Regions from separate parts of the Enterobacter nematophilus genome, predicted to be linked through region 1. Evidence: predicted binding sites of a transcription regulator. Region 1 holds the regulator's gene; the other holds the start of a gene.
What was found. Region 1 encodes PhoB, which activates phosphate uptake and scavenging genes when phosphate is short. Its sites were predicted from a motif close to CTGTCATAAAACTGNCNNAT; they were not measured.
Positions count from the first base shown of each region.

Region 2: a site for PhoB is predicted at 1,996-2,015, ahead of OSH03_RS13980 (esterase-like activity of phytase family protein). Genes of this name have one in related genera too.

Region 1 is NZ_JAPKNE010000006.1:120,520-124,732, reverse strand. Features, by position in the region: gene brnQ (branched-chain amino acid transporter carrier protein BrnQ) at 1-418, opposite strand, end outside; gene phoR (phosphate regulon sensor histidine kinase PhoR) at 828-2,123, opposite strand; gene phoB (phosphate response regulator transcription factor PhoB) at 2,145-2,834, opposite strand; gene sbcD (exonuclease subunit SbcD) at 3,022-4,213, shown strand, end outside.
Region 2 is NZ_JAPKNE010000004.1:304,536-308,748, forward strand. Features, by position in the region: gene yjiA (GTPase) at 1-528, shown strand, start outside; gene OSH03_RS13980 (esterase-like activity of phytase family protein) at 592-1,950, opposite strand; gene OSH03_RS13985 (YfaZ family outer membrane protein) at 2,361-2,906, shown strand; gene OSH03_RS13990 (hypothetical protein) at 2,906-3,226, shown strand; gene OSH03_RS13995 (NAD-dependent succinate-semialdehyde dehydrogenase) at 3,272-4,213, opposite strand, start outside.

The sequences.
Region 1 (4,213 bases):
GATAGAGGGAAACCAGAATAACGATGGCGAAATAAATCAGGCTGTAGATGAACAGCGGCATCGCGCCGTCGCCGGTCAGCGGGGCGATACCCACTTCGAAGGAAACGGTCGCGGTACGCGGGGTAGCAAACAGCGGACCAACGGCCAGATAGCAGACGGTTGCCAGCAGAACGCCAGCCACTTTGCCAATCGGGGTGCTGAGGCTATCCACGCCGCCACCGACTTTCGCCAGCGCGATAACGGTCAGTACCGGCAGACCCACGGCAGTAATCAGGAAACCAAACGCGGCGGTCCAGACGTGTTCACCCGCCTGTAAGCCAACCATTGGAGGGAAAATGATGTTGCCTGCGCCAACGAACAGCGCAAATGTCATAAAGCCCAGCGCGATAATGTCACGCGATTTTAAGTGATGGGTCATAAAACCTTACTGCCTGTGGATGTGGTGTTGAAAACGTTGAGATTTTCGATTTCCCTGACGGGACGATACAGCCGAAAATTTGCTCAATTTCAGCGGGAAATGCTCCCGTCCTGGCGTGGAGAAGAATAGTTTTTCGATTTACCACGCAAATACAGTCGGTCTGACAGTATCTGGGGGGCAATTTAAACGCTTATAACGTTTAAAGGCAAGGAGGGATCGCAAAACCAGAACAATATGCCAGTATGAAAACGCACACCAGAACAATGCGCTAATTATAGGAAAAACCCATGGCTAATCATGCGAACAAAAAACAGCCAACCGTATAAAATTCACACGCGTTTCGCTTGACTGCAAAGCAAACGGGCCAGCGATTGCTGACCCGTGGAAAGGTAAAATGACACGCCTGCCGTCAGGCGCTTTTTTTGGCAATTAATCGTTCCGGGATAACGAAACTGAAGCGGGTTCCCTTACCCAGGGTACTCTGGATATCAAGACGGCTTTCATGGTGATTCACCGCGTGTTTCACAATCGCCAGCCCCAGGCCGCTCCCCCCCGTCTGCCGCGATCGCGCTTTATCCACCCGGTAGAAGCGCTCGGTCAGGCGCGGAATATGCTCCGGGGCGATCCCCGGCCCGTTATCCTCCACGCTAAACTCGGCGCCTGCCGGCGTATGCTGCCAGCGCACCACGATATCCGTCCCTTCCGGCGTATGGTTTACCGCGTTGTACACCAGGTTGGAGATGGCGCTACGCAGTTCATCCTCGCTGCCCAGCACCTTCAGCGTATTGTCGACGTCAAAGGTCAGCTGATGTTTTTTATGGCTTAACGTCTGCGCTTCACGCTCGACGACGCGCAGCATCATGGGCACATCAATGGTGTCATTCAGCGCAAGCGACGGCGCCGCTTCAATCTTCGACAGCGTCAGCAGCTGCTTCACCAGCCCTTCCATACGGTGCGTTTGCTCGCGCATCGTATGCAGCGCTTTTTCACGCGGCGCGCCTTCCAGGGTTTGCTCCTGCATCATCTCCAGGTAGCCCTGCAGCACGGTCAACGGGGTGCGTAGCTCGTGGCTGACGTTGGCGAAGAAGTTACGACGCGCCCCTTCCAGCTGGTGCATCTGGGTCACGTCGCGCGCCACCATCAGCCACTGGCGATCGCTGTAGGGCATCACGCGGATTTCCAGATGGCGGCCGTTATTCAGCTTCAGATTGTGGGGACGGGTGAAATCACGCTTTTTAAGATACAGCGTGAACTCGGGATAGCGCAGAAGGTTGAGGATGTTCTGACCATTATCGTCCGGCCAGCGCAGGCCCAGCAGCTGTTGCGCAAGCCCGTTACACCAGAAAATAGTTCCTTCTTCTGTCGTCAGGATCACCGCATCCGGCAGCGACTCTGCGCCGCTGCGAAAGCGTTTGATCAGGCTTCCCAGCTCGCGACGGCGCTTTTTATTACGCATCTGCATCTGGTGCAGGCCGTACAGCAGCGGCTCCCAACTGCCGCTTCCCGGCGGCGGCGTCATACTGCGGTCAACCCACAGCCACCAGGAGAGACGAAGCAGGTTCCAGAAATGCCAGACTAACAGCCCGGTAACCGCCGCCAGCAGAAACCACGGCAGGTGCCCAATAATGGCCCCCAGAAGGAGGGCCGGAATACAGCATAAGATCAGTTCAAAGACGAGCCTTTTCCATGACAGACGTTCCAGCACGCGTCACACTCCTGTCATTGTTCAGAAACGGGTCGAGAAACGATAACCCGTGCCGCGGACCGTCTGTACCATGCGATCGTGGCCGCTCAGTTCCAGCGCTTTTCGCAGGCGGCGGATATGTACGTCAACCGTCCGGTCTTCGACATACACGTTAGTTCCCCAGACGTTATTCAGCAACTGCTCGCGGCTGTAAACGCGTTCCGGATGGGTCATAAAGAAGTGCAGGAGTTTAAATTCGGTAGGCCCCATGTCGAGGGGATTTTCGCCGGTCATCACGCGGTGTGACGTAGGATCAAGGCTCAGGCCCTGCATCTCAATCACCTCTTCCACCGCCATCGGCGAAATACGGCGCATGACGGCCTTAATGCGGGCAACCAGCTCTTTCGGAGAGAAAGGTTTAGTAATGTAATCGTCCGCGCCGGTCTCCAGACCGCGCACGCGATCCTCTTCCTCTCCGCGCGCCGTGAGCATCACAACCGGGATGTCGCGGGTCAGCGCTTCACGCTTCAGGTGTTTGATAAACTGCAGTCCGGAGCCGCCGGGCAACATCCAGTCAAGCAGAATCAGATCGGGCCAGGGTTCATTCAGCTGGTTCACCGCGCTGTCATAATCTTCCGCTTCAACCGGCTGGAAGCCATTTTGTTCGAGCACGAAGCACACCATTTCACGAATTGGAGCTTCATCTTCTACGACCAGAATACGTCTCGCCATACTTTGCCCTGTCTTATCTTATTTAAGTTACAAGTTTGTAATGCGGCGCCATTATGCGTCAGATTTATGACAGATTTATGAAAAACAGTACCACTATAAATGGCAAACTGTTGTTTTATTACAGCGGTTATTTTCCTCTCCCTGACAGTTTATAATCGCCCGCATCGTTTTTCGCCACGGATCTCCTATGCGCATACTTCACACCTCGGACTGGCATCTGGGTCAAAATTTTTACAGCAAAAGCCGTGCGGCTGAACATGAAGCGTTCCTGAACTGGCTTCTGGAAACGGCCCAGGCGCACGAGGTGGATGCCATTATTGTGGCGGGTGACATTTTCGATACCGGTTCGCCGCCGAGCTATGCGCGTGAATTGTATAACCGCTTCGTGGTGAACCTGCAGCAGACCGGCTGTCATCTGGTGATTGTCGCCGGTAACCATGACTCCGTCGCCACGCTCAATGAATCCCGCGATATCCTGGCGTTTCTCAATACCACCGTGGTCGCCAGCGCCGGGCACGCGCCGCAGATCCTGAAAAAACGCGACGGATCGCCGGGCGCGGTACTGTGTCCGATTCCCTTTTTACGCCCGCGGGACATCGTACAAAGCCAGGCGGGACTGTCGGGCGCGGAAAAGCAGCAGCATTTATTACAGGCCATCACCGACTATTATCACCAGCAGCACGCACAAGCCTGTGCCCTGCGCGGTGAACAGGCCATTCCGGTCATTGCCACCGGGCACCTCACCACCGTCGGGGCCAGCAAAAGTGACGCGGTCCGCGAGATCTATATCGGTACGCTTGATGCCTTTCCCGCGCAAAACTTCCCGCCCGCGGACTACATCGCGCTCGGGCACATTCACCGCGCCCAGGTCATCGGCGGCTGCGAGCATATCCGCTACTGCGGTTCCCCTATTTCGCTCAGCTTCGATGAAACCGGCAAAGCCAAATCCGTACATCTGGTGAGCTTTGATGAGGGCAAACTCAGCGCCGTCGAGACGCTGGAAGTGCCGGTCACCCAGCCGCTGGCGGTGCTGAAGGGCGATCTTGCCGCGATTACGGAACAGCTTGAGCAGTGGCGCGGCGCGGAGCTTAACCCGCCCGTCTGGCTGGATATTGAAATCACCACCGATGACTACCTGCACGATATGCAGCGGAAAATTCAGGCGCTGACCGAAGAGTTGCCGGTAGAGGTGTTGCTGGTGCGCCGCAGCCGCGAGCAGCGCGAGAAAATTCTGCTCGGCGCCCAGCGCGAAACGCTCAGCGAACTGCGGGTAGAGGAGGTATTTGAACGCCGCCTGTCGCAGGAAGAGATCGATGATGCGAAGCGCGTCAGGCTCAACGAGCTGTTCAGCCATACCCTGCACGCCCTCAATGACGAGG
Region 2 (4,213 bases), on a different contig from region 1:
ACCATCGCCCAGTCCCAGGTAGGCTACGCCGACCGCATTCTGCTGACCAAAACCGACGTGGCGGGCGACAGCGAAAAACTGCGCGAGCGCCTGACGCGCATCAACTCCCGCGCGCCGATTTATACGGTGACGCATGGCGATATCGACCTGGCCCAGCTGTTTAACACCAACGGCTTTATGCTGGAGGAGAACGTCACCGCGAAACCGCGCTTCCACTTTATCTCCGACAAGCAAAACGACGTGGCTTCGATTGTGGTGGAGCTGGACTACCCGGTGGACATCGGCGAGGTATCCCGCGTGATGGAAAACCTGCTGCTGTCGTTTGCCGACAAGCTGCTGCGCTATAAAGGAATGCTGTGGATCGACGGCGAGCCGAACCGCCTGCTGTTCCAGGGCGTGCAGCGCCTGTACAGCGCCGACTGGGATCGCCCGTGGGGGGATGAAGCGCCGCACAGCGTGATGGTGTTTATTGGCATACAGCTGCCGGAAGAAGAAATCCGGGCAGCGTTTGCGGGTCTGAAGAAATAACCGCCCCGAACAATCCCCTCTCCCCTTCGGGGAGAGGGTTAGGGTGAGGGGTAAGCCCTGGTATTATTTCAACGCCTCCGGCAGCGTCACAATCCACAGCTCGCTGTCCGATTCCGGCTTCTTCAGCGGCTTCACGCTGAGCGTGGTTTCCACCGGTTTATCATCCAGCGTCAGCTTGCCTTCCGCGTTCACCCGATAATCCTTGAGCTTTTTGCCCTCGACCGGGTGCTGCATCGCCACCTTCACGCCAAAGTCGTTATCGTTCGCCACCGCAAGCCGTTTGCCGTCGATCAGCGCCAGCCCTTCGGCCTTCTCCTGCTTCCAGCCCAGCGCGCGCAGATCGACAACCTGCGTTTTTGCAGCAAGGGTAATGCCGCGCTGCGCCAGGGTTTTCTCATCATCAAACTCCGGGTACTCGCCCGGCTTGTCGAAGGCGGTCAGGTCGCTCGCCTTGCTGAGATCCACCTTGTAGATAAGGTTACGCATCGCGTCGTTTTTATCTTCACCCTGCTCAATCAGCAGGATGTGCTGGTCATCCAGCGCCACGATGTCGCCGATTTTGGCGTCACTGTTTTTGCTGTAGGCCGCGCTGTCGATGGGATAGCCGTACATCGCGGTTTTACCGGTCGCCGGGTCGAAGCTGACCAGACGCGTAAACAGCGCCTGCTTTTTGCTCTTGCCGTCGATATCCAGCGTGCTTTGCACGGCGGCGATAATACGCCCGTCCGGCATCCGGGTCAGGCCTTCAAAGCCCCGGTTCGGCTGGCGCCACTTGATAACGTTTGGCAGACCGCCCGCGATGGATTTTTCCCCTTCTGCCGCCTGCGGCCCGTGGATCGCCAGAATTTTTCCTTTGCTGTCGACGTTAATCAGGAACGGGCCATACTCGTCGCACAGCCAGAAGCCGCCCTTGCCGTCCGGGGTGATGCCTTCCGTGTCCAGCCCGCGGTTGTCACCCTTCAGAATTTTGAGGGTATCGCTGAACGCTACCTCGTTGGTGGATCCAATCACGCCGCTTTGCAGCGGCAGGCCGTTAATCTCGCCTTTATCATCATGCAGCGGACGGGCGTCGACAGCCTCCGCTTTGCCGTTCTGGACGCGGATGGTCATCAGCAGCGGCGCGAAATCCGGCGTGACAAAAATTTTGGCTTCGTTTTTGCCCATTTTGGGCGCATCGGCGTTGGGACCGCGATCGGTCACGGTCGCGAAGGTCAGGGCATCGCCCTGCTTGCCCGTAAACAGCAGGCCGGAGCCAATCCCTACCGGGAGTCCATTTGGAAACGCGTCGGCAAACGCGCCGCTGTATTTCACGTGTGAGCCGTCAGGGAAGCTGACAACATAGCGCTCAGCCGTGGGCTGCGCCGCCAGGCCAGAGAAAGAGAGCGTACAGCCGATAAGCACAGGAATGATTTTTCTTTTCATATTGTTAGCATCCAGAAAGTGAAGCCCACAACGTAATGAACAAACGTGTCAGAAAAATGACATGGAAAGGAAGCGTAGCCGGGCATTTGAGCGAATAATGACCATAAAAATGTAAAAATTTGTTTTTTTATGTGATTTTAGAAATGGAATTGGAAATTATTAGAAGCCCAATTAATTCATCTCAAACCACTATCCCTGGCTCGTTCAGATTTCGTTTAGTCAAAAAATTAAACTGTTCCTCAACGCCTGAAATATGCGCGTTGACACACCGACAACCCAACCTCAGCGTTACAAATAAAGATAAAAAAATTAACAAACCCAGCATGAAAAGTCGATTTTCATCACATTTGCAGTCATAAACATCGCTTGTTAAGGTGCCTCCAGATTAATTTGATGATGAGGCACGAATCATGAAAAAACTGAACATTCTTCTTCTTTCTGCGCTGACCGCCATCTCGGGTTCCGCACTGGCAATGGGCGGCAGCATTGAGCAGGGTAAAAACTTTACTAACCTCAACCTGGAAATGGGCAAATCCTCCTCCGGTGTTTATCTCGAAAGCAACTGGCTGAAAAACACCGACGACGGTACCCAGACCGGTGGCGTGGGCGCAGGTTACAATCTGGAAGTGGGCCCGGTGATGCTGAATGCGGGCGCAAAGGCCATCTACATCGGCCCGAAAAAAGGCGATAACGGCGTGGCCTTCCCGATTGGCGGCGGCGTAAACGTTGCGCTGACCGACAGCATCCACGTCTATGGCGAAGGCTATGTGGCACCTGAAGGCCTGAACAACAGCGTGAAAAACTACGTTGAAGCTAACGGCGGCGTAAGCTGGACCCCAATCAAACCGGTTACGCTGAAAGTGGGCTACCGCCACGTGAGCGTTGACGGCAAAGATGGTCGTCCAAACCACACCCTGATTGACGGCGCATATGTAGGCGGTGGAGTAACCTTCTAATGAAACACCGCATTACCGCGCTTTGCGTTCTGAGCCTCACGCTGATGCTCACCGGCTGCGTCCAGTACAAATGGGTAAAACCGGGCGTGACCGACGCTGAGATGAATAAAAAGCTCACGGAATGCGAAGCGCAGGCCCTGATCGATCTGCCCCCGGATAACGTAGTGACCGGTTCGAGCTCGGAAAAAACGGACAAAAAGAACAAGAAAAAGGATATTTCCACGAGCTACACGGTTGAAGACGCGAATGAATATCGCCGGGATACGTTAGTCGACAGCTGCATGTTCAAAAGCGGCTGGGACAAGATCGAAGTCCAGTAATCAACTGAAAAAAAACCTGCCAACCGGCAGGTTTTTTATGACCGCTTACTTACGCACCACCACCAGCTTCTGGTTCACAAACTCTTTGATCCCCAGATCCGACAGCTCGCGTCCGTAGCCGGAGCGCTTCACGCCGCCGAACGGCAGCTCTGCTGCGGTATCGGTGAGCCAGTTGATGTACACCATCCCGGTCTCGATCCGCGACGCCATTTTCTTCGCGCGCTCGATGTCCTGGCTGAACACCGCCCCGCCCAGGCCGTAGTGGGAGTCGTTCGCCAGCGCGACCGCCTCGTCGTCGTTTTTCACCACGTACATCTGCGCCACCGGGCCGAAGAACTCTTCGAAGTACGCCGGGTTGTCGCGGGAGATATTCGTCAGGATCGTCGGTTCGAAGAAGCTACCGTCGCGCTGCACCGGCTTGCCGCCATAGTGCAGCGTGGCGCCGTTTTTCACCGCCTCGTTAACCTGTTTGGTCAGCGTTTCCAGCGCATCTTTGGAAGAGAGCGGCCCCAGCGTGGTGCTTTCGTCCAGCGGATCGCCAATCTTCACCTGCTTAAACGCCTCGGTAAATTTGGTCAGGAAGGCATCGGCAATCTTTTCATGCAGGATAAAGCGCTTCGCCGCGGTACAGACCTGCCCGGCGTTGTTGAGTCGCGCATTCACGCCAATCTTAACGGCCTTCTCAAGGTCCGCGTCATCCAGCACCACGAAGACGTCATTACCGCCCAGCTCCAGGGTCGATTTCTTGATGTGCTTCGCCGCCTGCGCGGCCACCACGCTGCCTGCCTTTTCGGAGCCGGTTAGCGCTGCGCCCTGCACGCGATCGTCTGCGATGATATTCGCTACCTGTTCAGACGAGATAAACAGGTTCGTCCACGCCCCTTCCGGCGCGCCCGCCTCGCGCACCAGATGCGCAAAGGTCTCGGCGCAGTGCGGCACGATGCTGGCATGCTTGGCAATAACGGGGTTACCCGCCGCCAGGTTTGG